One region of the Brevibacterium litoralis genome, then DNA from elsewhere that is predicted to be linked to it. Evidence: predicted binding sites of a transcription regulator. Region 1 holds the regulator's gene; each other region holds the start of a gene.

Region 1 (9,692 bases):
ACGCGCTCGGGTCGGTGAGGCCACCGAAGAGCAGGAAGTTCGAGTCACTCGGGACGACGTCGAGACCGAGGTCCGCGAGACCCGCTGACATCCGGTCGCGTTGGCGGATGAGTTCCTCGACGTTCGCGAGCAGAGAGTCCGCGTGGTCCAGCGCAGCACCCGCGGCGGCCTGGGTGAGTGCCGAGAGGTGATAGGGCAGCCGGACGAGCCGCAGTGCGTCGATGAGGGCCGGATCGGCCACCGCGTAGCCCAGTCGCACACCGGCGAAGGCGAAGGCCTTCGACATCGTCCGGGAGACGACCAGACGTGGATTGTCCGGCAGCAGGGTCAGCGCGGAGACGTACCCGGGCCGGGCGAACTCCGCATAGGCCTCGTCGACGACGACGATCCCCTCGGTCTCGGCGAGCACCGCCCGGACGACGTCGAGGTCCAGGCCGGTACCCGTCGGGTTGTTCGGCGTGCAGAGGAACACGACCTCGGGTCGGTGCGCGCGCACCGCGGCGACGGCCGCGTCCGCCGTGAGGGTGAAGTCCGCGGCACGCTCGGCGGTGATCCACTCCGCCCCCGTCGAGGTGGTGATGAGGGAGTGCATCGAGTAACTGGGAACGAACCCGAGTGCGCGGCGTCCGGGGCCCCCGAAGGCCTGCACGATGTGGGAGAGGACCTCGTTCGACCCGTTCGCCGCCCAGATACCCGCCGGGTCGACCGGTGCGTGTGCGACCGGCTGCCCGCTCGCGGCGTCACGGCCACCCTGACGGGTGAGGACACCGTCGAGGTAGCGGGCCAGCCGCGCCCGCAGGGCGGTGAACTCGCGGTCCGGGTACCGATTGAGGTGTGGGAGCTCCGCCTGCAGCGCATGGTCCATGGCCTGTACGACGTCCGCCGGGACGTCGAAGGCGTTCTCATTCACGTTGAGCCGGACGGGGATGTCGAGCTGGGGAGCGCCGTACGGGGTCTGGCCGCGCAGGTCCGCGCGGAGGGGGAGGTCCTCGAGGTTCGTCACGACCGGGATTCTACCGGGGAGGTCCGCACGCGGCGGCACCGGGACCCCTCACCGAACCGGTCGACCCGATCGGCGGGGTCCGACCGATCAGTGGGATGGGACCGCGAGCTCCTGGCCCGGGTGGACGATCTGCGAGGACAGTCCGTTGAGTTCGACGATGGCGAGGACGACGTCCCGGACGTCACGGTCACCCGCGGCCTCCCGGGCGACCGTCCACAGGGAGTCACCCTGTTCGACGACCACGGTGTCGAAGGCCCCGACCTCCGCGGAACCGGAGGCCGCGGCGTCCGGGCGCAGCCCGAGGACCGCAGCGAGGACAACGCCGACGAACACCGCCGCGAGGAGCAGGGTGCGGGCCAGACGGAGGAACCGCCGGCCCCGTGGGGTCCAGCGGACGGCCGCGCGTTCCCGTGCGGGATGGGTGCGCAGACCGTGCGAGGTGGCGAACGAAGCCAGCGGGGAAGCGGTGAGAGAGCTCATGTTCGTACTCCTGCGTGTCGTGGGCCGCGCGACCGACGGGATGCCCCGTCGCCGGCGGTGCCTGCCGTGTTCGAACGTCAGTTCCGAACACGTGTTCTATTGAACCGGACATTAGAACAGATGTCCACCCACCTCGAACAGATGTGCGAAGATGGATTCGAACGAGCTGATCGTCCGGACGTGGCACACCCTTCCAGGAGCCTCGGACACACTTCTTGCGACCGGTCACTTTCAGCACCATTCGGGCACTACACCGACTACCGGCAGGTGGAGACATGAGCACGAAGAAGACGGAGTCCCCCGACCCGCAGGAGAGCCCGCGCCCGCGCGGGCGCCCCCGCAACGACAGCGTGGAGAACGAGGTCCGACGGTTCCGCGACGAGCACGGTCAGATCCTCGAGTTCCCGGAGGGCTCCGCGGCCGCCGGGGACACCCGCCTGACCCCGCGGCAGCGCCTCGTCCTCGAGACGATCGAGCAGGCCGTCTACGAGAACGGGTACCCGCCGAGCATGCGGGAGATCGGCAAGGCCGCCGGGCTGGCCTCCCTGTCCTCGGTCGCCCACCAGCTCTCGCAGCTCGAGCGTCTGGGCTACGTCCGCCGCGACCCCAAACGCCCCCGGGCCATCGAGATCGTGAACCCGGCCGAGGAGCAGCCACCGGCGACCGAGGCGACCGTGAGCCACCTCCCGGCCCACTCCCCCGTGGCGGAGTCCGACAACGCCCAGGTCCCGCTCGTCGGGCGGATCGCCGCCGGTGGTCCGATCACCGCGGAGCAGAACACGGAGGACGTCTTCACCCTCCCCCGGCAGATCGTCGGCCAGGGTGACCTCTTCACCCTCAAGGTCGTCGGCGACTCGATGATCGACGCGGCCATCTGCGACGGCGACTGGGTGGTCGTCCGCAAGCAGCAGGACGCGGACAACGGTCAGATCGTCGCCGCGCTCCTCGACCACGAGGCGACGGTGAAGACCCTCAAGCGCACCGGCGGCAAGCAGTGGCTGCTGCCCCAGAACGCGGACTACGAGCCCATCGACGGCGACCACGCCCAGATCATGGGCATCGTCACGGCGGTCATCCGCTCGGTCTGAGCTCCTCCCACCCCTGCCGTCCACGCACGAGGCGCGGTCCCCTCCGGGACCGCGCCTCGTGCGTCTTTCCACGCCCGTCTCCCGCCCGTGCGCAGGCCCGGGCCGACGGGACCGACCCTTCGACCGTCCCTCAGCCCTCGGCCAGCCGTCCGAGGGCCTGGCGGACCGCACCACCGTTCTCCGTGAGCCACATGGGCGGGAGCGAACGCAGCAGGAAGCCCGCATAGCCGGCGGTCCGCATCCGGGAGTCGAGCACCGCGACGACACCGCGGTCGTCGACACTGCGAATCAGGCGGCCTGCGCCCTGCGCGAGACGCAGAGCGGCATGCGTCGCACTCACGCTGATGAAGCCGTTGGCCCCGTTCTTGTGCGCCTGATGGGTCCGCGCGGTCACGAGCGGGTCGTCGGGGCGTGGGAACGGGATCCGGTCGATGACGACGAGGCGGGACGTCCGGCCGGGCACGTCCACGCCCTGCCACAGGGACATCGTCCCGAACAAGCAGGTGCGGTCGTCGGCGGCGAACTGGCTCACGAGCGACCCGAGGGTGTCCTCACCCTGGAGGAGGATGGGCAGATCGGTACGTTCCCGCATCTCCTCGGCGGCGCGCTGGGCGCCGGCCCGGGAGGAGAACAGCCCCAGTGCACCACCGGCGGAGGCCTCCAGCAGTTCCTGCAACTCGTCGAGCGCGTCGTCGCCCAGTCCGCTGCGGCCGGGCCGACGCAGGTGGGAGGCGACGTAGAGGATCCCCTGCTTCTCGTAGGCGAAGGGCGACCCGACGTCGATGGAGTCGTAGCGGGGCGCCTCGGGACCGGCGAGGCCCATGGAGGCCGCCACGGGTTCGAAGGACCCGCCGAGGGCCAGCGTCGCGGAGGTCGCGACGACGGTCGCCTCCTCGAAGATCCCGCTGCGCATGGTGCCCGCCACCGACAGGGGCGCGACGACGAGGGACACGGTCTCCCGGTCCCGGAAGTTCGACCGGGACACCCAAGAGACGTCGTTGCCGGCGCGTTCGGTGATCCGGTCAGCCAGGTCGAGGATCTCCTGCAGGCGGGCGCGGGCCATCTGACGGCCGGCGTCCGGGGCCTTCGAGTCCTGGTCGGCCCCGGAGTCGGCGAAGATCTGCTTCGCCGCGTCGCGGATCGCGACGACGGCGTCGGCCAGGTCGTCCGGCCAGTGGGTGATGAGGCCGTCCTCGGCGTTCGCCAGGGCCTTGCCGAGGGCGGAGGCCGCGGTGTCCAACATCCCGACGACGGTGTCCTGCACCGTCGTGTGCTTACGGGCCGAGGAGGCCGCCGCCTCGAGCATCGCCACCGTGATCGCCCCGGACAGCGCATTCGTCACGCGGTCGCGCAGTTCGTGTGCCTCGTCGACGACGACGGCCGAGTGCTCGGGCAGGACGGAGTTCTCCCCGAAGGCGTCGATGGCCAACAGTGCGTGGTTGGTGACGACGACGTCCGCCTCGGCGGCCCGTGCCCGGGCGAGTTCCGACCAGCACTCCTCGACGAGCGGGCACTTCTGGCCCAGGCAGTCGAAGGCGTTGACCGACACCTGCGACCACGCGCGGTCGCTCACGCCGGGGGTGAGGTCGTCACGGTCGCCGGTCTCGGTCGACGCGTCCCAGGACCGGATGCGGCGGATCTCCTCCTCCAGACGGGTCATCGCCGCCGGGGAGTCCGGACCGCGGCCGGCACCACCGCCACCCACCCGGTCCCCGGCCGTGTCCGCGCCGAGGTCGAAGAGCATCCCGGCACCCTCGTCCGGGTACCCGCCGTCCATCTTGTACTTGCACAGGTAGTTGCGCCGGCCCTTGAGGACCGCCGCCTTCGGCTTGCGCGGTAGCTCCGCCCCGACGGCCTTGACGAGCCTGGGCAGATCACGGTCGACGATCTGCGCCTGGAGCGCGAGTGTCGCCGTCGACACGACGACCCGGTTCCCCGTCCGCACCGAGTGCTCGACCGCGGGGACCAGGTACGCGAGCGACTTACCGGTGCCCGTCCCCGCCTGCACGAGCAGATGCGTGCGGGAGTCGAGGGCGCTCGTGACCGCCTCGGCCATCCGCTGCTGTCCCTCGCGCGGACTGCCGCCGAGCGCGGCGACGGCCCCGGCGAGCAGCTGCTCGGTCGGGCTCACTCCCCCGTCCCCGTCGCCGAGGTGCCCCGTCCTCCGGTGCCCGTCGCGGGGTCCGCGGCCGGACCGGCCCCGTCCACGACCGCGTCCCCGACGACCATGTCCGGACGCAGGAAGTCACGCAGCGCGTCGAGCAGGTCACCGTCGACGCGGGCCTGGAGAGCGGTCCCGGAGTCGAGGTACTCCTCGTGGAGGACGGTGCCCTCGTCGTGGATCCGGGAGACGAGTGATCCGCGGTCGTAGGGCACGAGCGCGGTGATCTCGTGTTCCGGGACCGGGAGCAGGGCGTCGAGGGTGCGGCGCAGGTCGTCCATCCCGTCGCCGGTCGCCGCGGACACGGCCACGGAGTCCGGCAGTTCCCGCAGCAGCCGCGCGAGCGCCACCGGCTCGGCGATGTCCGCCTTGTTGAGGACGACGAGCTCCGGGATGTCGGAGGTGTCGACGTCGGCGAGCACCTCGCGGACCGCCCGGACCTGACCGAGAGGATCGGGGTGGGCGGCGTCGACGACGTGGAGGATGACGTCGGACTCGGCGGCCTCCTCCAGCGTCGACCGGAAGGCCTCGACGAGCTGATGGGGCAGGTTGCGGACGAATCCGACGGTGTCGGTGAACGTGAAGTCCCTCCCGTCGGCCGTGACCGCCTGGCGGACCGTCGGGTCGAGGGTCGCGAAGAGGGCGTTCTGCACCATGACACCGGCGTCGGTGAGCCGGTTGAGCAGGGACGACTTGCCGGCGTTCGTGTACCCGACGATCGCCACAGAGGGCACCCGGTTGCGCGTCCGGTTGGCCCGCTTGGTCGCCCGCGCCGGCTTCATCTGCTTGATCTCGCGGCGCAGCTTGGCCATCCGTTCACGGATCCGGCGCCGGTCGAGCTCCATCTTCGTCTCACCGGGACCACGCGAGCCGATGCCCGCACCGGCGGCCACCCGGCCACCGGCCTGCCGGGACATGCTCTCGCCCCAGCCACGCAGGCGCGGGAGCAGGTACTCCATCTGGGCGAGCTCGACCTGGGCCTTGCCCTCCCGGCTCTTGGCGTGCTGGGCGAAGATGTCGAGGATGAGGGCCACCCGGTCGATGACCTTGACCTTGACGACGTCCTCCAGGGCACGGCGCTGGGAGGGGACGAGCTCCGTGTCCGCGACGACGGTGTCCGCACCGACGGCGGCGACGACGTCGGCGAGTTCCCGGGCCTTGCCCGAGCCCAGGTAGGTGCTCGGATCGGGGTGGTCGCGGCGCTGGAAGAGGCCGTCGAGCACCTCCGCGCCGGAGGTCTCCGCGAGGGCGGCGAGTTCCCGCAGCGAGGTCTCCGCCTCCGCCGCGTCGGTGGAGTAGACACCGATGAGGACGACCTTCTCCAGCCGGAGGGAGCGGTACTCGACCTCCGTGATGTCCTCGAGCTCCGTGGAGAGTCCGCCGACGCGGCGCAGCGCCTGGCGTTCGAGGAGGTCGATCTGGGAGTCGTCCTGGTGGACCAGACGGTCGTCGGTGAGGGCCGTACCGCTGCGCGAGAGCACACGGTCGATCATGGCGCGGGAGCGGTCTTCGCTCGCTTCGGTCACGTACGCTTCTTCCTGTCGTTCACGAGGGTGCTCCATTCTCTCACGAAGTCCGGGTGCCCCATAGGATGGGGACCGTGACGGACCACTACTTCTCCCGGACGACGCAGGCGGCGGACAAGCCGCGGACCATCGGCATCCACCTGGCCGGTCGCCAGGTGGACGTCACGACGAACGCCGGGACCTTCTCCCCCACCCGTCTCGACATCGGCACGAAGGTGCTCCTCGACGCCGTGCCCGCCCCGCCCGCCGGGGACCTGCTCGATCTGGGCTGCGGCTGGGGTCCGATCTCCCTCCACGCGGCGCTCACGGCCCGCGAGGCCGGGACCGACACCCGGGTGTGGGCCCTCGACGTGAACGAACGCGCACTCGGGCTCACCCACACCAATGCCGAGGCGCTCGGGGTCGGTGACCTGGTCCGCCCGGTGTACGCCGAGGAGATCCCCACCGACCAGCGCTTCGACGCGATCTGGTCGAACCCGCCGATCCGCGTGGGCAAGGACGTCCTCCACGATCTCCTGCGCACCTGGTTGCCGCGACTGCGCCCCGGCGGCGAGGCGTGGATGGTCGTCGCCAAGAAGCTCGGCGCCGATTCCCTGCTGACCTGGACGGCCGACATGCTCGGTGAGGGCTACACCTGCCGCAAGGAAGCGAGCTCCAAGGGGTTCCGGATCCTCGTGGTCCGCAAGGAAGCCTGAAGCACCTCAGGCCGTGAGGTCCTCATCGAGCGTGATCTCGCCGACGAGGACCGCGGGGCCGGCGAGGGCCACCCGGTCGCCGTCGATCTCGATCCGCACGGTGCCGCCGGGCTGTTCCACGTACCAGGTGTCGGGCCCGGTGGGTCCGGCCCAGTGCTGGGCCGCGATCGCGGTCGCGCACGCCCCGGTGCCGCAGGCGAAGGTCTCCCCGACGCCGCGTTCGTGGACCCGCATGCGCACGTGTCCGGCACCGGCGTCGATCCCGGCTCGGCTCGCGGCGGTGTCGGCCCCGACGACGATGTACTCGACGTTCGTGCCGTTCCCGGGCACCGGATCGACCCGTGGGACCGTGGTGAGTTCGGCCGCGCCCAGTTCGTCCTCACCGGCCAGCGCGACGACGGTGTGGGGATTGCCCATGTCGACGCTCAGGGCCGGCCGGGCGACGGGGATTCCACGGGTCTCGACGGTGGAGTCGAACCCTTCCGGGTGCGGCAGTGGGAACCCCCAGCGGCCCATGTCGACGCGGTACCAGGGTGCGGGGGACCCGAAGGGGTCGGCCACGAGTGTCACCGTCTTCGTGCCACCCCGGGTGCCGACCCGGATCGGGGTCGCGATGTCGGTCACCCGGCCGGTCCGCACGAGGTAATGGGCGAAGGCCCGCACCCCGTTGCCGCACATCTCCGCGATCGACCCGTCGGCGTTCCGGTAGTCCATGAACCACTCGGCCCCGTCCGCGGCGGCGACCGTCGCCTCGGGGATCCCGGCGACCGCAGAACGCACGACCCGGATGAGTCCGTCGGCACCGATCCCGGCCCGGCGGTCGGTGAGACGGCGCACCGCCGCAGGCCCGATCCGCATGTCCCCGGCGTCGTCGGCCACGAGCACGAAGTCGTTCTGCGTGCCGTGGGCCTTCGTCACCACGGTGCCCGCCACGAGGTCCGGGGTCGCGGGCGTGCCTGCCTCTGCGGTCATGGTGTCTCCTCCCCGGCCGTCTGCCGGTGGTCGGTGCTGTATCAGTGGTCGGTGCGGTTCCGGTGGTCGTCGTCGTGCGTCCCGTCCTGGGTGAATGCATCCGCCGTCCGGAAGATTCCCGTGGCGTCCGCCAGCAGCGTATTGCCCGGCGCGTCCACCCGTCCGGCCGGCAACCAGTGGATCCTGTCGTCCCGCCGGAACCAGGTCTCCTGCCGCTTGGCGAACTGCCGGGTGCGCACGATGCTCCGGTCGATCGCGTCCTCCGGGGTCATACGCCCGTCCAGGTGGTCGAGGATCTCCGCGTACCCGATCGCCTTCCGGGCGGTCGTGCCCTCCAGGAGGCCGCGCCCGAGGAGGGCCCTCACCTCGTCGACCCAGCCGGCCTCCCACATCCGTCCGACCCGCTCGGCGATCCGGGCGTGGAGCGTGGGCCTGTCCTGGGCGAGTCCGATCTGCACGGTCGGCGTCCAGTACTCGTAGCGCGGCAGGTGCGCCGAGAAGGGTTCGCCCGTGAGTTCGACGACCTCCAGGGCACGGACCACCCGTCGGGAGTCCCCCGGTTCGATCTTCGCCGCCGCCGCCGGATCGACCTGTCGCAGACGCGCGTGGAGCATCCGGCTGCCCTGCTCATCCGCCTCGGCCTCCAAGCGCGCACGGACCGCCGGGTCGGTCCCGGGGAACCCCATGTGGTCGGTGGCCGCCCGCACGTAGAGGCCGGACCCGCCGACGATGATCGGTACGTGTCCCCGTTCCCGGATCCGCGCCACGAGCGCCCGGGCCCATCCCTGGTACACCGCGACCGAGGCGTCCTCGGACACCTCCAACACGTCGAGCAGGTGGTGCGGGATCCCACCGCGCTCCGCGACCGGCAGCTTCGCCGTCCCGATGTCCATCCCCCGGTAGAACTGCATGGCGTCGGCGTTGATGATCTCGCCGTCGAGCTCCTGCGCGAGCGCCACCGCGAGGTCCGATTTGCCCGTCGCGGTCGCCCCGACGACGTTGATCACCGGAGTGACGGTCGGAAGCCCACTCATCGGCCCACCCGGGTGAGCACGGCGAGCAGGTAGTCGACGTGGTGGACGTCCGTGCGGTCGACGAGCTCCGTCCGCCACGCCGCCGAGGCGCCCTCCCCTCCCGCGGACAGGCGCCAGTCGGGAGAGTCGAGGAGTGCTGTGAGGTGTCCGAGTGCGGCACCGGGGACACCGATCTCCAGGATCCGCTCGACGAGAGCCCGGTCCTCCCGGGCCCCGCCGAGCAGTGCGTTCACGAGAGCCGTGTTCGTCTCCGCAGCGCCCTCGACCGGGGCCAGGGGCCCGTCGGGGTGGGCGACGGCGGAGAGGTCGAGCGGGACGAGGGCCGTGCCGGACGACGGAACCGTGCCGGATAACGGAGGTGTGCGATCGGTCGACGCCGCGAGGTGCACGGGGACCCCGGCCTCGTGGGTGGCCATCAGGGCGACCACGGTCGGGATGTCGAGCGACTCCGCGCGGATCTCCTCCAGCGCGGTCCGGTAGTCCTGACTGTCGAGGGCGACGACATCCGCGGGCACGGTTCCGGACACAGCGACCCGCAGGCCCCTGTCGATGCCCAGTCCCCCGAGGCCCACGACCTCCGGGACCGGGCCGGTTACGTGGAGGACCAGGGGTCGGCCCGTCCGGTCGTACTCGGCGCGCAGAGTGCCGTGCAGACGTTCCCGCAGGCGCGTCAACGCCGCGGGTTCCCCGTGGTCGATCCCGGAGAGGACGAGCGGGGTGGCCGGCATGAGCA
Region 2 (9,692 bases), on a different contig from region 1:
CCGGCGCCGGCCTGAGCGATACGGACAAGGACCGTCTGAGCGATCTCAACGGCCGGCTCTCGACGCTCACCACCACCTTCGAGAAGAACCTGTTGGCCGACACGAATGACCTGGCCGTCGTCGTCGAGGATGCGGCCGACCTCGCCGGACTCACCCCGGGCGAGGTGTCCGCCGCCGCCCAGGAGGCCGCCGATCGTGGCATCGAGGGCGCGTACGTCCTGTCCCTCACCCTCTACACCGGTCACCCCCACCTTGCCGCGCTGGAGAACCGCGCGGTGCGCGAACGACTGCTGGGCGCCTCGCGAGCGCGGGGTTCCCGGGGGAACGAGAACGACAACCGTGGGGTCCTCCTGGAGATCGTGCGGCTGCGGGCCGAGCGGGCGGCGCTGCTCGGGCACGACAGCCACGCCTCGGCGGTGCTCGCCGACCAGATGGCCGGCACGCCCGAGGCGGTCGAGGAGCGCCTGCGCACCCTCGCAGCACCCGCGGCCCGGAACGCGCAGCGGGAGAAGGCAGCGCTCCAGGCGATCGCCGATGCGACGGCCGCGGAGGAGGGGAGCGAGACCTTCGCGCTTGAGGCGCACGACTGGGCCTTCTACACCGAGAAGGTCCGCCGCGCCGAGCACGACATCGACACGGCCGCCCTGCGCCCGTGGTTCGAGGCCGAGCGCGTGCTGCGCGACGGCGTCTTCCATGCGGCGCAGAAGCTCTACGGCGTGACCTTCGAGGAGCGGACGGACGTCGTCGGGTACCACCCGCAGGTCCGCGCCTTCGAGGTGTTCGAGGCCGACGGGTCCGCCCTCGGACTGTTCCTCCTCGACCTCTACACGCGCGACACCAAGCGCGGTGGGGCGTGGATGAACCCGATCGTCTCCCAGTCGGCGCTGCGGGGGACCAAGCCGGTGGTCGTCAACAACCTCAACGTCACCCAGCCGGGTCCGGGCGAGCCGACGCTGCTCACGCTCGACAACGTGCGCACCCTCTTCCACGAGTTCGGTCACGCGCTGCACGGACTGTTCGCGCGGGTCACCTACCCGCACTTCGCGGGGACCGCGGTGCGCCGGGACTTCGTCGAGTTCCCCAGCCAGGTCAACGAGATGTGGATCCTGTGGCCGGAGATCCTGGAGAACTACGCCGTCCACCACGAGACGGGTGAACCGTTGCCGGCCGAGATCGTGGAGAAGCTGCAGGCATCGGCGGCCTTCAACGAGGGGTTCACGACGAGCGAGTACCTGGCGGCCGCGTGGCTCGACCAGGCCTGGCACACACTGAGCGTCGACCAGGCCGCCGAGGTCACCGACGTCGCCGCGTTCGAGGCGGCCGCGCTGGCCGACATCGGCCTCGACGAACCGAGCGTGCCCACCCGCTACTCCTCGACCTACTTCCAGCACGTGTTCGCCGGTGGCTACAGCGCCGGGTACTACTCATACATCTGGAGCGAGGTGATGGACGCGGACACCGTCGAGTGGTTCCACGAGAACGGCGGCCTGGTCCGCGGGAACGGCGATCGGTTCCGGGAGCGCCTGCTCGGCGTCGGCGGATCGAAGGATCCGATGGAGGCCTACCGCGACTTCCGCGGCCGCGACGCGCGGATCGAACCCCTCCTGGAGCGCCGCGGGCTGGTGTGAGGAGGGCACGCTCGCTCGGCGTGCGTCAGGGCGTGCGGGGCGCCTCGGCGGCGAAGTGATCGCGGAGTCGGTGGGTGCCCGTCCGCTCGCCGATCGCGTCGTGCGTGAGTACGTGGACGAGCCACCGGGCGACGTCCGCCAGCCGCGCGGAGAACATGCCGCTCACGCGGAGACCGAGGGACACGAGCCACCGCGGGATCCGCGAGATGCGTGGGCGGGTGCCGAGCGCCTCGAAGGCGGCCTCACCGATCTCCTGCCAGGTGAGGACCTCCGGTCCGCCCACCTCGTACACGCGGAAGGTCGGGGTGGAGCCGGGCAGTGCCGTGCCCTGCGTGAAGTACGCCGCCGAGGCGCCCCGGCCGTGGAGTGCTTCCTCCAGTCGGTCGACGCAGTAGGCGGCGAGGTCCGCGCCGTGGATCGGGTTGAGGCGGACCTCGGGGTCGAGGATTCGGACATGTCCCTTCCGGGCCATGTCGAGGACGGACGACATGTCGCTGAAGTACCCCGAGGGATGCACGACCACACCGGTGGTCCGTGAGCCGGCGAGGTCCCGGACGAAGGCGGTCTTCGCCTTCGCGACCTCGGCCGGGCACCGGTCCGCGCCGATCGCGCCGAGGTAGAGGAACGCCTCGGCGCCGTGACCTGCGGCGGACTGCAGGATCTGCAGGTTCCCCGCGTGGTCGACCTGCCAGGGGTCGGAATCCTGGGTCGTGACGCCGAGGGCGGAGACGACCGCGTCCACGCCGGCGGCGAGGTCCGCGGTGACGGCGGCATCGGTGATCTCCCCGATCCGCCACTCGTCGACGAGGCCGGCCAGCGACGGGGCGCCCGAGCTGTGGGGTTCCTCGGCACGTTCGCGGTCCCGGACGAGGGCGCGGACCGTGTGCCCGCGGCGGTGGAGTTCGGCGACCAGGTACCGGCCCTCGTAGCCGGAGGCGCCGATGACGAGTGTGGTGGTCATGCGTGGTTGGCGACTCCGGCGTAAGTGTTCGGGGTGCGGGCGACGGCGGGCATCAGTAGAGCTTCTCCTCGTAGGACTTGCCGCAGTACTCGTCGAGTTCCTCGACGCTCTGGTCCGGCTTGTCGAGGCGGTTCGCGAGGACGGCACGCCGGGGGACGTGCGCCTCGGGCGCCCAGGTCTCCGGCTTCCACAGCTGCGAGCGGAGGAAGGCCTTGGAGCAGTGGTGGAAGACCTCGTCGATGTCGATGACGACCGCCAGGAGCGGGCGCTTGCTCTTGACCTGCATGTCGTCGAAGAAGGGGGCGTCGGTCACGAGGGTCGCGCGGCCGTTGATGCGCAGGGTGTCGCCGCGGCCGGGGATCATGCAGAGCAGACCGACGTGCGGGTTCTGCAGGATGTTCCGGTAGCCGTCGGCGCGCTGGTTGCCCGGTCGTTCCGCCAGGGCGATCGTCTGCGGGTCGATGACGTGGACGAGTTCGCCGGCCGGGTCACCCTTGGGCGAGGCGTCCAGATTCCCGTCGGCGTCCGAGGTCGACAGGACGCAGAACGGTGTGGCGGCCAGCCAGTCGACGTCCTCGGGGACAAGTGCCGGACGGACCTTGTCCTTCACCAACTGCGAGGGTTCGCCGATGAGCGCGGTGAGCGCCTCGGGGGACTCGAGGGTCGGCCAGGTGGCGCGGTCGGCGATGGGAGGGGCCGGGTCCGTGGGGGTGGCCGGGTCCGTGGCAGTCGGTGCGGGGTCCGTCGGAGCCGTGCGCTCCGTCACAGGGGTGTCCATGCCCATGAGGGTAGTGCAGCGTCATGCGGGCGCTCTGCCGAGGCGCCCGTCCCTCAGGCACTCCAGTGCGGATCGCGGCCGGAGAGGCCGAGAAGGCGGTGGAGGGCCGGGGAGTCGGCGGGCACCTCGACGGCGGGTGCGAAGGGTTTGCCCGGGCCCTGGAAATCCGGAGTCAGCATGGCCGGTGCGAAGTCGAGGGAGGCGAGGACGGCGTCCTCGGCCGGTGCCCACGGCCGCCCGGTCGCCACCGCGAGGTCCCAACCGTGCATCTGGTACTCCCAGAGGATCATCGACAGGGACATGTCGCCGGGCATGGACACCTCGCCGATGAACAGCGGCCGGGAGGCCGCCTCGGGGAGGACGTCTGCGAGGCGGGCGCGCGCCGCCCGGACCTGGCCGGCACCATTCCCCTCGACGGTGACGGCGTCGAGGTCCGAACAGTGCCTGTCCGCCGAGGAGAAACCGTCGGCGAAGGCGGTGAGCCATCCGACCACGTGCTGCCGGAGCGCGGCGAGGTCGTACTCGGTGCACGGGGTCGGGTGGGGATCGGCGGAGGTCGGGATCGTGTCGAGGAGGTCGGCGAGGTCCGCGAGGACGGCATCGAGCTGTGCGGTGGTGATCGTGGCAGGGTCGATTGCATGTTGCGGGGCGGGGTTCGTGTCCATGGCTCCACGGTAGGCAGGCGGTCGGACGGCGCGATTGAAGATTTGCGACATGAACCTTCACCGGGCCGATCCACTACCGTGTGGACCGTGTCCGCCTATGACGACACCCGCGGGATCCTCTCACCGGCCGAGATGCGACGCCATGTCGACTTCCGGCGGTTCCCCGTGCCCGCGGAGTTCGACGGACTGCTCGACTTCGTCTGGTCCGTGGAATGGTCGTTCGAGCGATCAGCCGACTCGGCTCCCCGGCACCACCGGCAGCAGGTCGTCTCACGTCCGGCGGTGAACATCAGTGTCGGTGTGGCACCTCCGCCGGACGTCGACGAACCCGGCCCTCACCCTTTGCGGGCCGTCGTCAACGGGGTGACGACCAGGGTGCAGTCGCGGTTTCTGGCCGGTTCAGGGTGGAATCTCGCGGTGAAGACGACCACGGGTGGCTTCGGTGCCTGGATCGACCGGGTAGGGGACCTCAACGACCGGGTGTTGTCGGTCGACGACGTCCTCGGCATCGACGGTGCAGCACTGTCCCATGCGATCGCCGAGGCGCGCTTTCCGGGGTCGAACCCTGTGTCGGAGTCGGACCCTGCTCCCAGGGCAGGGGCACTTGGCACGGATTCCGACGAGCGCAGCGCCTCGGCGGCTGGAGCCCTCGTCGACGCCCTCGGCCGGGCACTCGACCGTGCCGATCCGCGACGGATCCCGATCGCCCGGGAGGTATCACGGATCGCGGACATCGCCGAACACGACCGTTCGATCCGGCGGGTGGAGGAACTGGCCGCGATCGCCGGAGTGACACCTCGGACGTTGCAGCGGCAGTTCGCCTCCTTCGCAGGAGTGAGCCCGACCTGGGTGATCCGCAGGTACAGGCTCCTCGACGCCGCCGAACGTGCCCGGGACGGCGCAGCTGTCGACTGGGCCGATGTCGCGGCCGAACTCGGTTATTCCGACCAGTCCCACCTGATCCGGGAGTTCACCGCCGTCATCGGTCGGAGTCCGGCCGCCTATGGGCGGGGCCAGCGTGCAATTCGTGCGGAGGCGTGACGACGTCCCGATCAGAGCTCGTCGAGTCTGCGTCAGAAGGGTGCGACCATTGCCTGGCGGCGGCTCTCCTCGCGTCGGCGGTAGGCGGCTTCGCGTGCTTGGCGGCGGCGTTTCTGGAAGGCGAGTTGGTCGGCGATCTTGGCTCGGTCGCCGGGGGAGTGGCCCGGGACGGGTGTGGGCACACCGGTCCCGTCGAGAGGCAGGCTCGCCTGTCCCTCGCTCGCCTGTCCCTCGGAGAGAGTACGTCCACTGTCCGGGAGGGCTCCTGGACTCCGCTCACCCATCGGGCTCGTTCCCGGCGAGTCCCCTCCTGTCGGTCCGCCTGCGGGTCCGGCCGGAGCCCTGTCTGTTGTCCCGGCCGCCAGTCGCTGCGCGATGAGGTGTCGGGTCCGGTATTTCGCGTGGATGACGGGTCGTCGGAGCGGGTCCTGGGATTCCGGGGGCCGCCACGCGACGATCCCTGTCGGGAGCATGACGGCTTCCCATCCGAGGCGCTCGTGATGGTGGTGGTGATACCCGCAGGCCTGGGTGAGGTTCCAGTGGTCGGTCGGTCCGCCCTTCACCCACGGGATGATGTGGTGTGAATCGCACGCCGAGGGAGGACTCGAGCAGTCGGGGAAGGAACATCCCTGGTCCCGGGCGGTGAGAGCCCGGACCATCGTGTCGGTCGCGAACCGGCCGGCGGTGACGAGACTCGATGTGCGGGTGCGGGTGTCGGTGCGGACCTCGTCGATCCGCAGCGTGTCGACCCACGGGGAGTCGGATGCCAGGAGGTGTTCCAGCCGGACGGTGTCACCGGATCCGGTGGTCGCCAGGCCTTTCTGCCGTTCGATCGTGGTCCGGTCGGTGGTGATGACGAGGCCGATCGCGGCTCCGGCTGCCTGCCGGTTCCCGGCGTGGGTGCGGAGGATGTGCCGGAGGCGGTCGAGGTTCTTCCGCTGCCGGTACCGCAGGTCGATGGGGGTGCGGACGTCCGTGGGTGTCCCGTCGGGGTGGAGGCCGGTCGGCGGGAGCGGGTCGGTGAAGTCCCGAGTCTCGGCGTCTTCAGTCGGTGTGCCTTCCACTTCTCGTGCGGTGAGTTCGGCGTCGAGGAGGGCGCCGGTGATGTCGTCGAGGTAGGCCTTGAGTCGCCAGTCACCGTTCTTCTGTCGGGTGAGGACGAGTCCGTAGGGTTCGGTCGGTTCCGTCTCGTCGGGTGCGCTGCCGTCGGGGTCGAGGTAGGCCAGGGCGTGGGCGCCGGCGGTGCGGATGTCGGTGACGCGTAGTCCGGGTGCCTGGGTGACGAGGAGGTGTTCGAGGGCCGGTCCGTGGACGGTTTCGACGGCAGGCGGGATCGCATCGAGGGTGCGGGTGATCTCCTCGGCCTGGGCGCTGGAGATGGTGCCTGCCGCGAGGGCGGAGGCGACCTCGGGTCGGCGGGGTGCGAGGCGTTGACCGGTGAGGGTGCGGCGGTGTCCGTGGGCGTCGGCGTTCTTCAGCAGGCGGCCGGCTTCCCAGCCGGAGAGTTTGAGTTTCGAGGTGAGCAGGTCGCGGGTGTTCTTGGCGCCGGTGTGGGCCGGGACGTCCTCGTGGAGGAGGACGGCGGTCAGATCACGGGTGAGGGCCTGGGCTCGGCGGGTGAGCTGTTCGAGGCCTGCGAGTCCGGCGGTGGCGGTATCGGGGTCGAGGGGACGGTGTCCGCTCGTGATGTCCTCGGTGAGGGTCCGGATGTGGTCGAGTGCGGTGGTCAGTTCCGGGAGCCTGCGTGTGATGAGGTCCTCGTCGTGGTCGGTGAGGAGGGTGGGGAATTGCGCGTCCTCGAGCCCGGGGTTCGCCTCGTCCGTGCGTCGTCCCGTACCGGCTCCTGCTCCTGTGCCTGCGGTCGTCCCGGTGGTCGAGCCTTCGTGTCGTGCCATGTGCCTGTCACCTCCTTCCCGTGGAGCGCCGTGTCGGGTTCGACGTGTCACGTGCTGTTCGAACGCCGTTGTTCGGACAGTGCCGGCGACCGTGTCGAACAGTGTTCGAACAGAATTCGAACCGTGTCGAACACTCCGTCGTGTTCGACCGCGCCTGCGTGGGGAAGTACGCCCAGCTTAGCCATATGCATATGGGCACACAAGACTCGTGTTCGAAAAAGTTTCGACCTTTCCTGCCGGATGACGCCGAATGCGACAGGCGCACACCCTGCCACCTGCACACTTGCCACTTTCGAACACCAGTTCGATAATGGGTGCATGTCAGTCGACGCCCTGCAGCAGCTCACCCACCTCACGGGTGTCCGGACGGCCAGTGAACTGGCCTCCGGGATCGCGCCCCACCCCGTGGACGCGCCCCTGCGCCCCGTCTACTCCCGGGGCGGGCTCCCACGCGGGGAGATCCTGCAGGTCACGGGGGACCATGCGGTGTCCCTCGCTCTCGCCTCGGTCGCGGCCCTCACCCACGAGGACCGCTGGGTCTGCACCGTCGGCCTCGGAGCGCTGTCGTCCGCCTCGATCGCGGACTTCGGTGTCGACCTCGACCGTTTCGTGTCCGTCGCGACCCCCGACCGCGAATGGCTGCGCGTCACCTCCGTCCTCGTCGAGTCCTTCGACGTCCTCCTCGTCCGCCCGCGCTACCGCACGACCCCCACCGAACGCAGCCGCCTGGCCGCCAAGGTGCGGGAACGCCGCGCCACGCTCGTCTCGCTCGACCCCTTCGCCGGCAGCACCGAACAGCTCTCGACCACCGCCCTCGGCTGGGACGGCGCGCAGGCCGGCCACGGGCGCCTCTCCGGCTGCCGCGTCGCCGTCCACGGCTCCCGCACGGGCTCCCACACACTGCTCCTGCCGGGCCCTTCGGGCCGCGTCGAGTCCCTCACCCGCTCCCGAGGCGCCCTGACCATTGCCCCGACGCAACCGGACCACTCCCTGCCCGGACGTCGCTCTCCCGGCGTCCTCCGCCCCGTCCCCACCCACTCCTCTCCTGCCGCTCCGGAGGAGGGCTCCGGTGCATCGGCGGACGTCGTCCCCCTGCCACTCCCCGACACGGACGGGCAGGCAGGGGACGACCGTACAGAGGGTGGAACCCCGGCCATTCCACGCACGGAACCGGAACGAAAAGGAGCGGAATCACAGGTGATCGCGCTGCCGATCCCGGAAGGTGGGCGAACGGGCGTGCTGCCCGACTCGGACGAGGACCAGGCCGATGGAGACCCCACCGGCGCGGATCTCCCGGGCGACGGCCCGGCGGAGGAGGGTACGGCGGATGCTCGAGGGGAGGGCACCTCGGGAGCGGAGGGACCGACCGGCGGTACCGCTCACGAGGCGCCCGTCGCCACGATCACGGCACTCACCGGGGCGGCGCCGACCGCGACCGCATCCGGCGCGGCAGTGCCCACCGAGGAGACCGTGCCCACCGAGGAGACCGTGCCCACCGAGGAGACCGCGGCGGGGGTGCGACCATGACGCGCACGCTCGTCCTCGCCGTGCCGGACTGGCCGACGGTCGCCGCGGTGCGGGCGCTCGGGCTCGATCCCCTCGCGCCGGTGGCGATCCTGCGGGCGGGGCGGATCCGCGCGTGCAACGGTCCCGCGCGCGCCGCCGGCGTGGGGATCGGGCTCAACAAGCGGGCCGCCCAGCTGCGCTGCCCCGACCTGCAGGTCCTGTCGCAGGACACCGATCGGGACCACCGGGTGTTCGCCGAGGGGATCGGGGTGCTCGAATCCCTCGTCGCGCGGTTCTCCCTGGTGGAGCCGGGTGTCGTGAGCATGCCCGTCACGTCCCTGCAGCACACCCACGCGGACGAGGCGGCCGCCACCGAACACCTCCTCACCGGTCTCACCGACGCGACGGGCTGGGAGTTCTTCCCCGGCGTCGCGGACACGGGATTCGGTGCGTTGCTCGCCTCGCGGACGGCCACACGGGTGCCACCGGGGGCGACGGCGGAGTTCCTCGCGCCCTTGCCGTCGACCGTGCTCGAGGAGGTCGACCCGGTGTCCTTCGGCGAGCTCGTGCCGCTGCTCGAGAGGTTGGGATTGCGGACGCTCGGGACCCTCGCCGCTCTGCCGGAGTCCGAGGTGTCCGGGCGGTTCGGCGAGGTCGGCACGCGGGCACACCGACTGGCCGCGGGACACGAGGACCGGATCCCCGTCGATCACGTGCGGGCACGCGAGCACCGCGTCGAGGTCGCCGTGGACCCGCCCACCGGCCGGAGCGACGTGCTGTCCTTCCACGCGCGGTCGCTCGCCGGGGACCTGTTCCGGGGTGTGCGCGCGGACGGGCTGGTGTGCACACACGTGAGCATCGGCCTGCTGTCGACCACCGGCGAGGAGCAGACCCGTACGTGGCGGATCGAGGAGATGAGCGAGACCGCCGTCGCCGACCGCCTGCGCTGGCAGTCGGAGGGATGGTTGCGTCCGGCGCGGGGGCGGGGCGGTGCACCGGGAGCGGGGCGTTCCCCGGAGGCCGGGGGTCCTGCCCCCGTCGGCGGGGGTCCCGGACGTTCGGGCCGGCCACCACAGGTCCCCGGGCAGGGGAGCCTTCTGGAGGGTGACGGCGCCGATCCCGGTGAACCCGCGGAGGACGGGATCGCGCTCATCACGCTCGTCGCGGCGGAGCTCGTCGCGCCGCTGCGGACGCAGGAGAGCCTGTTCGACCAACGGC
Region 3 (9,692 bases), on a different contig from region 1:
TGGAGTACCGGATGTCCGGGAAGGGAGCGGAGCCGGATCTGGTGGGGCGCCTCGCCCGCGCAGGCTGGCGCCCGGAGGACGACGGCCCCGGCTACGCACTCGTGGACCCCGCGATCACCGCCAGGATCAACATCCCCTGAGGTGCCCGTACTCCCGTTTCAGCGGAGGGTGGCGCTCAGCTTGATCTGGGTGCCCTTGAGGGCCTTGGAGACCGGGCACTCCTTCTTGGCCTTCTGGGCGAGCGCCTCGAACTGGGTGCCGGAGACGCCGGGGACGGACCCGACGACGACGAGGTGGACGGACTCGATGCCGTCCGTCTGACTGAAGGTGACGTCGGCCGTGACGTCGAGGCGGTCCGGGGGAGTGCCCTCGGAGGCCAGGGCGTTCGTGAGTGCCATCGAGAAGCAGGCGCTGTGGGCCGCACCGAGCAGTTCCTCCGGGTTGGTCACGCCGGAGGTGCTCCCGCCCGCGCGTGCCGCCCAGGTGACGGGCAGGTCGGCCGCACCCGAGGAATCGAGCGAGACGGCTCCCTTGCCCTCGGGCAGGGTGCCGCGCCAGGTGGTGGACGCACGGGAGACGATCGGACGGGTCATGGTCAGCTCCTCGGGGACGGGTAGAGACGTGGGGGCCGCGCGGAGATGCGGTCGATGATCGAACAGGACGGCCTCTGTCCGGTTCGAGGTCTACCCTGGGGGTATGGTCGCGCAGCCCTCGGACACCACTCAACCACAGGACGCCACCGGATCCCACACCCGGCCGGTCCCGAAGATCGGACACCGCCCGGAGGTCGTCCGTTCCGTCGCCCCCTTCGAGGTGGTGAGCGAGTACCAGCCCTCGGGGGACCAGCCGGCGGCGATCGCGGAGATGACGGAACGTCTGGAGCGCGGGGAGAAGGACATCGTGCTCCTCGGCGCCACGGGTACCGGTAAGTCGGCGACGACCGCCTGGCTCATCGAGCAGGTGCAGCGTCCCACGCTCATCATGGCGCACAACAAGACCCTGGCCGCCCAGCTGGCCAACGAGTTCCGCCAGTTGCTGCCCCACAACGCCGTCGAGTACTTCGTCTCCTACTACGACTACTACCAGCCGGAGGCCTACGTCCCGCAGACGGACACCTTCATCGAGAAGGACTCGTCGATCAACGACGAGGTCGAACGTCTGCGCCACTCCGCCACGAATTCCCTGCTCACACGCCGGGACGTCGTCGTGGTCTCGACGGTCTCGTGCATCTACGGCCTCGGGACGCCGGAGGAGTACGTGGACCGGATGGTCTCCCTGAAGGTGGGGGAGGAGTACGAACGGGACGCGCTTCTCAAGCGGTTCGTCGAGATGCAGTACACCCGCAACGACATGGCCTTCACACGGGGCACGTTCCGGGTCCGGGGCGACACCGTCGAGATCATCCCGCAGTACGAGGAACTGGCCCTGCGGATCGAGTTCTTCGGCGACGAGATCGACGCCCTCTACACCCTCCACCCCCTCACCGGGGAGATCGTGCGGGAGGAGGAGGTCGTCCACGTCTTCCCGGCCTCGCACTACGTGGCCGGTGAGGAACGCATGGCCCGGGCGATCGGCGACATCGAGGAGGAACTCCAGAAACGCCTGGAGGAACTGGAGAGCCAGAACAAGCTCCTGGAGGCGCAGCGCCTCAAGATGCGCACCTCCTACGACCTCGAGATGATGCAGTCCATGGGCTTCACGTCCGGCATCGAGAACTACTCCCGGCACATCGACGGTCGCGCACCGGGCACCGCCCCCAACTGTCTGCTCGACTACTTCCCGGAGGATTTCCTCCTCGTCATCGACGAGTCCCACGTGACGGTGCCCCAGATCGGCGGCATGTACGAGGGTGACATGTCCCGGAAGCGCACCCTCGTCGACCACGGGTTCCGCCTGCCGAGTGCACTGGACAACCGGCCGCTCAAGTTCGACGAGTTCCTCGACCGGATCGGCCAGACGGTGTACCTCTCGGCCACGCCGGCCCGGTTCGAACTCGACCGGGCGAACGGCACGGTCGAACAGATCATCCGCCCCACGGGTCTCGTCGATCCCGAGATCACGGTGAAGCCCACGCGTGGGCAGATCGACGACCTGCTGGGCGAGATCCGGGAACGCACCGAGAAGGACGAACGCGTCCTCGTCACGACGCTCACGAAGAAGATGGCCGAGGACCTCACCGACTACCTGCTCGAACACCAGGTGCGGGTGCGGTACCTCCACTCCGACGTCGACACCCTCGAACGTGTCGAGCTCCTCTCGGCCCTGCGTGCAGGCGAGTTCGACGTCCTCGTCGGCATCAACCTGCTGCGTGAGGGCCTGGACCTGCCGGAGGTCTCCCTCGTGTCGATCCTCGACGCCGACAAGGAGGGCTTCCTCCGCTCCGCCACCTCGCTCATCCAGACGATCGGTCGTGCCGCTCGCAACGTCCACGGCGAGGTGCACATGTACGCGGACCGGATGACGCCCTCCATGCAGCAGGCGATCGAGGAGACCGAACGTCGCCGCGAGATCCAGCAGCGCCACAACGAGGAGCACGGGATCACCCCACAGCCCCTCACGAAGAAGATCAACGACATCACCGAACGCCTGCAGCGCGAGGACGAGGACACCCGCGAACTCCTCACCGAGTTCGACTACGGCAAGGGCAAGCGCGGCTTCAACTCCACCCTCACGGACGAGCAGCGGGCGAAGGCCCAGTCGGCGGCCGCGGCGGCGGGTACCGTCGTGCAGCCGACCGACGACCTCGTCGAGCTCATCGCGACCCTCACCGAGCAGATGCACACGGCGGCCGCAGAGCTCCAGTTCGAACTCGCGGCCCGCCTGCGTGACGAGATGGCCGACCTCAAGAAGGAACTGCGCCAGATGCAGCGGGAGGGTCACGCCTGACGGGAGCCCTGGGGCGCCTCGGCGGAGGGGAGAGTAACGGAATCATCACGACGACCCTGTAGAATCACGGTGTCGAAGGGGAGTATCCCCCAATCCAAGTCCGGGGGTCGTCATCACGACGGCGCGTCCAAGGCCTGTCCGGCCCCGGAGCGGTGAGCACACCGCGGGAGAGACCTTCGGATCATGCTGCAGGACCACCGACGGTGGTCCGTGTCGTTGTCTGAAAGGCCTCACGTGGAGATCCCACTCACATTCAAGCTCGTCTCGGGAGCCGTGCTCCTGCTGATCCTCATCGGCGACCTGCTCATGGTCGTCAAGCGGCCGCACGTGCCCTCCCTCAAGGAGTGCGGCCTGTGGGTCGGCTTCTACGTCTCCCTGGCACTCGTGTTCGCCGGTGTCCTGTGGGCGCTCGGTGACGCCCAGCACGCCGGCCAGTTCGTCACCGGTTGGCTCATGGAGTACTCCCTGAGCATCGACAACCTCTTCGTCTTCGTGCTCATCATGGGCGCCTTCGCCGTCCCCAAGCGGTACCAGCAGGAAGTGCTGATGGTGGGCATCATCATCGCGCTCATCGCCCGCGGTATCTTCATCCTCGTCGGCGCGGCCGTCATCGAGCGGTTCGTCGAGGTGTTCTTCCTCTTCGGCGCCTTCCTCCTCTTCATCGCCTGGAAGCAGGCCTTCTCCGAGGAGGACGAGGGCGACGCCGAGAACGGTCTCATCAAGTTCCTCAAGAAGCGGATCAACGTCACCGAGGAGTACCACGGCAACAAGCTGCGCGTGGACATCGACGGCACCCGCTTCTGGACCCCGATGTTCATCGTCTTCATCGCGATCGGCTCGACCGACGTGATGTTCGCCCTCGACTCGATCCCCGCGATCTTCGGCGTCACCCAGGACGCCTTCCTCGTCTTCACGGCCAACGTCTTCGCCCTCATGGGCCTGCGCCAGCTGTACTTCCTGCTCGGTGGCCTCGTCGACCGCCTGGTCTACCTGCACTACGGCATCGCGGCGATCCTCGGCTTCATCGGCGTGAAGTTGCTGCTCCACGCGCTCCACGCCTCCGAGTGGGTGCCCTTCCGCGCGCACGTCCCGGAGATCCCGATCTGGATGTCGCTCACCTTCATCGTCCTGGCCATGGTAGTCGCGACGGTCGCCTCGCTCATGAAGATGCGGCAGGAACCCGACCGCGTGCAGCTCGGACCCGTAGCGGACGACTCCGCCGACGAGGACTCGCACAAGCACTCCTGATACCCCGCTCCCGAGGCGCCCTGGCCTTGGCATCTCGCCTGCCGGGCGTGGCGCGGGGAACCCCGAAGCCACTCCCATCGGGGTTTCCCCGCGCCACGCCCTCCTCGGGCATGTCAGCGGCCCTGCGGGGCAACGAGTTTCGTGGCGAACGAGACTTCTCAGCCGGCCCAGGGGCCGAAGACGGGGGTCCAGGGGCGGATCTCGGTGCGTTCGATGACGCCCTCCTGCGCGAAGGGGTCCTGGGTGAGGAGGTCACGGAGGGACTCCTCGGACTCGGCCTCGAGGATGAGGAGGCCGCCGGGCGCCTCGCCGTCGAGAGGTCCGCCGGCGAGCAGGATCCCCTGCTCGTGGATGCCGGCCTCCCACTCGCGGTGGGCTGGGCGAACCGACATGCGGTGGTCGGTGTCGGGGCCGTAGTGGTAGATGACGGCGAACGTGGCCATGGGGACTCCTCCTGTGTCGGGGTGTGCACGTGCGACCGGTCGGCATCTGAGAGACTGGACCGGGTCCGGTCCCGAGACTAACCGCCCGCCGTCCCCGCCCGCGCCACCGAACACGAACGAAAGGCCCTCCGTGCCCCGTCTCCACCTGATCCCCGAAGAGTTCGCGGACACCGACACCCTGTGGTCGAGCTTCGAGGAGTACTGCACGGACCTGGGCATCGAGCTCTACCCGGCCCAGGAGGACTCGATCCTCTCGATCCTCACCGGGGACAACACGATCGTCGCGACACCCACCGGGTCGGGGAAGTCGATGGTGGCCCTCGCCGCGCTCTACGCTGCGGTGTGCACCGGCCGGCGCGCCTTCTACACCGCCCCGATCAAGGCGCTCGTGAGCGAGAAGTTCTTCCAGCTCTCGGAGGCCTTCGGTGCCGACCAGGTGGGCATGGTGACCGGTGACAGTTCCGTGAACGCGGACGCCCCGATCATCTGCGCCACCGCGGAGATCCTCGCCAACCAGGCCCTGCGCTCCGGCGGCATGCTCGACGTCGGCATGGTCGTCATGGACGAGTTCCACTACTTCGCCGACCCGCAGCGCGGTTGGGCCTGGCAGGTCCCGCTGCTGGAGATGCCGCAGGCCCAGTTCGTCCTCATGTCCGCCACGCTCGGCGACACGAGCGGGATCCGGCAGAGCCTCACGGACGTGACCGGTCGCCCGACCGAGGAGATCACGGGTGCGGCCCGCCCGGTCCCGCTGGAGTTCCGCTGGTCGGAGGAGCCCCTCCAGGAGGAGCTGCTCAAGCTCGTGCGCGAGGACAAGGCGCCGGTCTACGTCGTCTCCTTCGCCCAGCGCCAGGCGATCGAACTCGCCGGCTCCATCGTGAGCACCGGGCTCACGACCCGCGAGGAACGCGACGCGATCGCCGCGGAGATCGGCAAGTTCCGGTTCGGCAAGGGTTTCGGCGTCGTCCTCAAGCGCCTGCTCGACCACGGCATCGGCGTCCACCACGCCGGCATGCTGCCCAAGTACCGGCGGCTGGTCGAGCAGCTGGCCGGCAAGGGTCTGCTCAAGGTCGTGTCCGGCACCGACACCCTGGGTGTGGGCATCAACGTGCCGATCCGCACCGTGCTCCTCACCGGCCTCACCAAGTTCGACGGCCGCCGCATGCGCCGCCTGAGCGTCCGTGAGTTCCTGCAGATCGCCGGACGTGCGGGCCGGGCCGGGTTCGACTCGGTGGGTTACGTCGTCGCGCAGGCCCCCGAACACGAGATCGAGCACAGCAAGGCCCTGGCGAAGGCCGGCGACGACCCGAAGAAGCGCAAGAAGGTGAAGAAGAGCCAGCCGCCCGCGGGATTCGTCGGGTGGTCGGAGAAGACATTCGACAACCTGGTGAACGGTCAGCCGGAGGAACTGAACTCCCGGATGCGCATCACCCACTCGACGCTCATCAACCTGCTCTCCCGCCCCCGCGCCGGCGTCCACACGGTCCGGGACTTCATCGACCGCACCCACGAGACCCGTGCCGCCAAGCTCGACCTCTACCTCAAGGCGCTGCGGGTGGGGCGCACGCTCCTGCAGGCCGAGGTGATCGAACGGGTCGAGTACTCCGACGGGACCGTCGGCTACCGCCCGGTCGATGACCTGGGCCCGAACTTCGCCCTCAACCAGCCGCTCTCGCCCTTCGCGCTGGCCGCGCTCGACCTCTTCGACCCGAAGTCCGAGACCTACGCCCTCGACGTCGTGAGCGTCCTGGAGTCCACCACCCAGGTGCAGTTCGCGATCCTCAAGGGCCAGCTCGACCGGATCAAGCGCGACGAGCTGGGCCGCCTCAAGGCCGACGGCGTCGAGTACGCGGAGCGGATGGAGATCCTCGACGAACTCACCTATCCGCAGCCGAACGCCGAGATCCTCGAGGAGGCCTTCGAGGCCTACGCCCAGGGCGCCCCGTGGGTCAAGGAGATCGGCCTCGAACCGAAGTCGATCGTCCGCGACATGGTCGAACAGGCCATGAATTTCTCCCAGTTCGTCGCCTACTACGGCCTCGCCCGCGTCGAGGGAGGCCTGCTGCGGTACCTCATGGACGTCTACCGGATGCTCGTCCAGACGATCCCCGCCGACGAGTCCGACGACCGGATCGACGAGATCCGGCACTGGCTCGGCGACCTCATCGCCCGCGTCGACTCCAGCCTCATGGAGGAGTGGCAGGCCCTGCGCGACCCGTCCGAGGACGGTGCGGAGGAACTCGCCTTCGCCCCGGCCGACGACCGCCTGAGCGCCGACACCGCACGCTTCACCCGCCTCGTCCGCAACGCCCTGTTCCACCGTGTGCTGCTGGCCGAACGCGCCGACTACCGGACCCTCGGGGAGCTCGACTCCGAGGCCGGCTGGGACGAGCGGGCCTGGGAGGACGCGATCGAGGACTTCTACGACGAGTACGGCGACGAGGGCGGGATCGGTATCGACACCGACGCCCGCAGTGACCGCTTCGTCCAGATCACCCGCGGCCAGGACTCCTGGGAGGTCCGCCAGGTGCTCGTCGACCCCCGCGGCGACCACGACTGGGCCATCACCGCCCGCGTCGACCTCGCCGCGAGCGACGAGGCCGAGGAGGTCGTCGTCGAGCTCCTCGACGTCGGCCCGCTCTCCTGACGCCGCCGAGGCGCCTTGCAGTTCTCGTACCCCGTGCAGGGCGCCTCGGGTGCGGGGGAGCATGACGGGGATCACGGATTCGAAGGAATGTTCCATTACGACCGGTGCCGGGTTTAGAGTGGGTCCGTGACTTCGGAAGCGATCCTCTCCACCAGCCCCGAGCCGGAACAGCCCACCTCTCTCGCGGGTGGGGTGTCCCACCTCGACACCATCTACGTGCAGGGTGCGCGGGCGCACAACCTCAAGAACGTCGACATCCGGATCCCGCGGGACTCGCTCGTCGTGTTCACCGGCCTGTCCGGCTCCGGCAAGTCCTCGCTCGCCTTCGACACGATCTTCGCCGAGGGCCAGCGGCGCTACGTCGAGTCGTTGTCGTCCTATGCGCGGATGTTCCTCGGCCAGGTGGACAAGCCGGACGTCGACATCATCGAGGGGCTGTCCCCGGCGGTGTCGATCGACCAGAAGTCGACCTCCCGGAACCCGCGCTCGACCGTCGGCACGATCACCGAGGTCCACGACTTCATGCGTCTGCTGTGGGCGCGTGTGGGCAAGCCGCACTGCCCGGTCTGCCACGAGCCGATCACCCGGCAGACGCCGCAGCAGATCGTCGACCAGCTGCTCGAACTGCCCGAGCGCACACGGTTCCTCGTCCTCGCCCCCGTTGTGCGGCAGCGCAAGGGCGAGTTCGCGGATCTCTTCGCCGACCTCCAGGCCAAGGGCTTCGCCCGCGCGGTCGTCGACGGGGAACAGATCCAGCTGAGCGAGCCGCCGACGCTCAAGAAGCAGTACAAGCACGACATCTCCGTCGTCGTCGACCGCCTGGTCGTCCGTGACGGCATGCGGCAGCGCCTGGCGGACTCGGTGGAGACCGGACTGGCGATCGCCGAGGGGCGGCTGGACGTCGAGCTCGTCGACGAGGGGACCACCCGGACCTTCTCCGAGCACATGTCCTGCCCGAACGACCACCCGCTCGCGATCGACGAGATCGAACCGCGCACCTTCTCCTTCAACTCCCCCTTCGGCGCCTGCCCCGACTGCGACGGCATCGGCTCGCGCCTCCAGGTCGACGAATCCCTCGTCGTCCCCGACGAGGACCTGAGCCTCGGTGCGGGAGCGATCGCGCCCTGGTCGACCGGCAAGACGACCGCCAAGTACTTCAACCGTCTCCTCAAGGGCCTCGGCGACGAGCTCGGGTTCGACCTGAAGACGCCCTGGTCGGACCTCGCCCCCTCGCAGCGCAAGGCGATCCTCGAGGGCAAGGACTACAAGGTCGAGGTGAAGTATAAGAACCGGTTCGGCCGCGAACGCGTCTACGCGACCGGTTTCGAGGGCGTCTACCAGTACATCCTCCGCAAGCACGGCGAGACGGAGTCGGAGAGCTCGAAGGAGCGCTACGAGTCCTACATGCGTCAGGTGCCCTGTGCGACCTGCAAGGGTGCCCGCCTCAAGCCGGAGGTGCTGAGCGTCCTCGTGGGCGGGAAGTCGATCGCGGAGGTGAGCGACCTCGCGCTCGACCAGGCCCTCGAGTTCCTCTCCGGGCTGCAGCTGGACTCCCGGGACCGGCAGGTGGCCGCCCAGGTGATGAAGGAGATCACCGCGCGCCTCACCTTCCTCCTCGACGTCGGCCTGGAGTACCTGAGCCTGTCGCGGACCGCCGGCACCTTGTCCGGCGGCGAGGCGCAGCGCATCCGCCTGGCCACCCAGATCGGTTCCGGTCTCGTCGGCGTGCTCTACGTCCTCGACGAGCCGTCCATCGGCCTGCACCAGCGGGACAACCGACGCCTCATCGAGACGCTCACCCGCCTCAAGGACCTGGGCAACACGCTCATCGTCGTCGAGCACGACGAGGAGACGATCGAGGCGGCCGACTGGATCGTCGACATCGGTCCCGGGGCCGGTGAGCACGGGGGACAGGTCATCTACTCCGGTCCCGTCGTCGGGCTCGCCGAGGCGGAGGACTCCGTCACGGGTGCCTATCTGTCCGGTCGGCGCCGCCTGGAGATCCCCGCCACCCGCCGGGCGATCGACCCCGACCGGATCATCACCGTCGAACGGGCGCGGGAGAACAACCTGCGGGACGTCACCGTCGAGTTCCCGCTCGGTGTCCTCACCGCCGTCACCGGTGTCTCCGGGTCCGGCAAGTCGACCCTCGTCAACGACATCCTCTACACCCGGATGGCGAACGAGCTCAACGGCGCCAAGCGGGTGCCCGGGCGGCACAAGCGGATCACCGGCATCGACCAGCTCGACAAGGTGATCCACGTCGACCAGTCGCCCATCGGCCGGACCCCACGGTCCAACCCGGCCACGTACACCGGGGTGTTCGACAAGGTCAGGCAGCTGTTCGCCGAGACGGAGGTGGCCCGGATCCGCGGCTACCAGCCCGGCCGCTTCTCCTTCAACGTCAAGGGCGGGCGCTGCGAGAACTGCCACGGCGACGGCACGATCAAGATCGAGATGAACTTCCT

What was found. Region 1 encodes LexA, which represses DNA repair genes until DNA is damaged. Its sites were predicted from a motif close to TCGAACANNTGTTCGA; they were not measured.
Region 2: imuA' (DnaE2-dependent mutagenesis accessory factor ImuA') is a predicted target of LexA. The motif match lies at 7,261-7,276, and genes of this name have one in related genera.
Region 3: uvrA (excinuclease ABC subunit UvrA) is a predicted target of LexA. The motif match lies at 7,304-7,319, and genes of this name have one in related genera.

Annotation. Positions count from the first base shown of each region.
Region 1 is NZ_JBDIUY010000015.1:80,673-90,364, reverse strand. It holds gene AAD496_RS05615 (histidinol-phosphate transaminase) at 1-1,003, opposite strand, end outside; gene AAD496_RS05610 (LysM peptidoglycan-binding domain-containing protein) at 1,091-1,483, opposite strand; gene lexA (transcriptional repressor LexA) at 1,759-2,571, shown strand; gene AAD496_RS05600 (ATP-dependent DNA helicase) at 2,702-4,702, opposite strand; gene hflX (GTPase HflX) at 4,699-6,294, opposite strand; gene AAD496_RS05590 (class I SAM-dependent methyltransferase) at 6,324-6,953, shown strand; gene dapF (diaminopimelate epimerase) at 6,960-7,925, opposite strand; gene miaA (tRNA (adenosine(37)-N6)-dimethylallyltransferase MiaA) at 7,967-8,959, opposite strand; gene AAD496_RS05575 (hypothetical protein) at 8,956-9,692, opposite strand, start outside.
Region 2 is NZ_JBDIUY010000019.1:42,906-52,597, reverse strand. It holds gene AAD496_RS06500 (M3 family metallopeptidase) at 1-1,628, shown strand, start outside; gene AAD496_RS06495 (NAD(P)H-binding protein) at 1,654-2,589, opposite strand; gene AAD496_RS06490 (pyridoxamine 5'-phosphate oxidase family protein) at 2,642-3,367, opposite strand; gene AAD496_RS06485 (TIGR03086 family metal-binding protein) at 3,421-4,032, opposite strand; gene AAD496_RS06480 (AraC family transcriptional regulator) at 4,120-5,073, shown strand; gene AAD496_RS06475 (HNH endonuclease signature motif containing protein) at 5,106-6,968, opposite strand; gene imuA' (DnaE2-dependent mutagenesis accessory factor ImuA') at 7,287-8,495, shown strand; gene AAD496_RS06465 (Y-family DNA polymerase) at 8,492-9,692, shown strand, end outside.
Region 3 is NZ_JBDIUY010000020.1:9,386-19,077, reverse strand. It holds gene coaE (dephospho-CoA kinase) at 1-140, shown strand, start outside; gene AAD496_RS06940 (OsmC family peroxiredoxin) at 159-593, opposite strand; gene uvrB (excinuclease ABC subunit UvrB) at 697-2,886, shown strand; gene AAD496_RS06930 (TerC/Alx family metal homeostasis membrane protein) at 3,121-4,134, shown strand; gene AAD496_RS06925 (YciI family protein) at 4,293-4,577, opposite strand; gene AAD496_RS06920 (DEAD/DEAH box helicase) at 4,708-7,224, shown strand; gene uvrA (excinuclease ABC subunit UvrA) at 7,351-9,692, shown strand, end outside.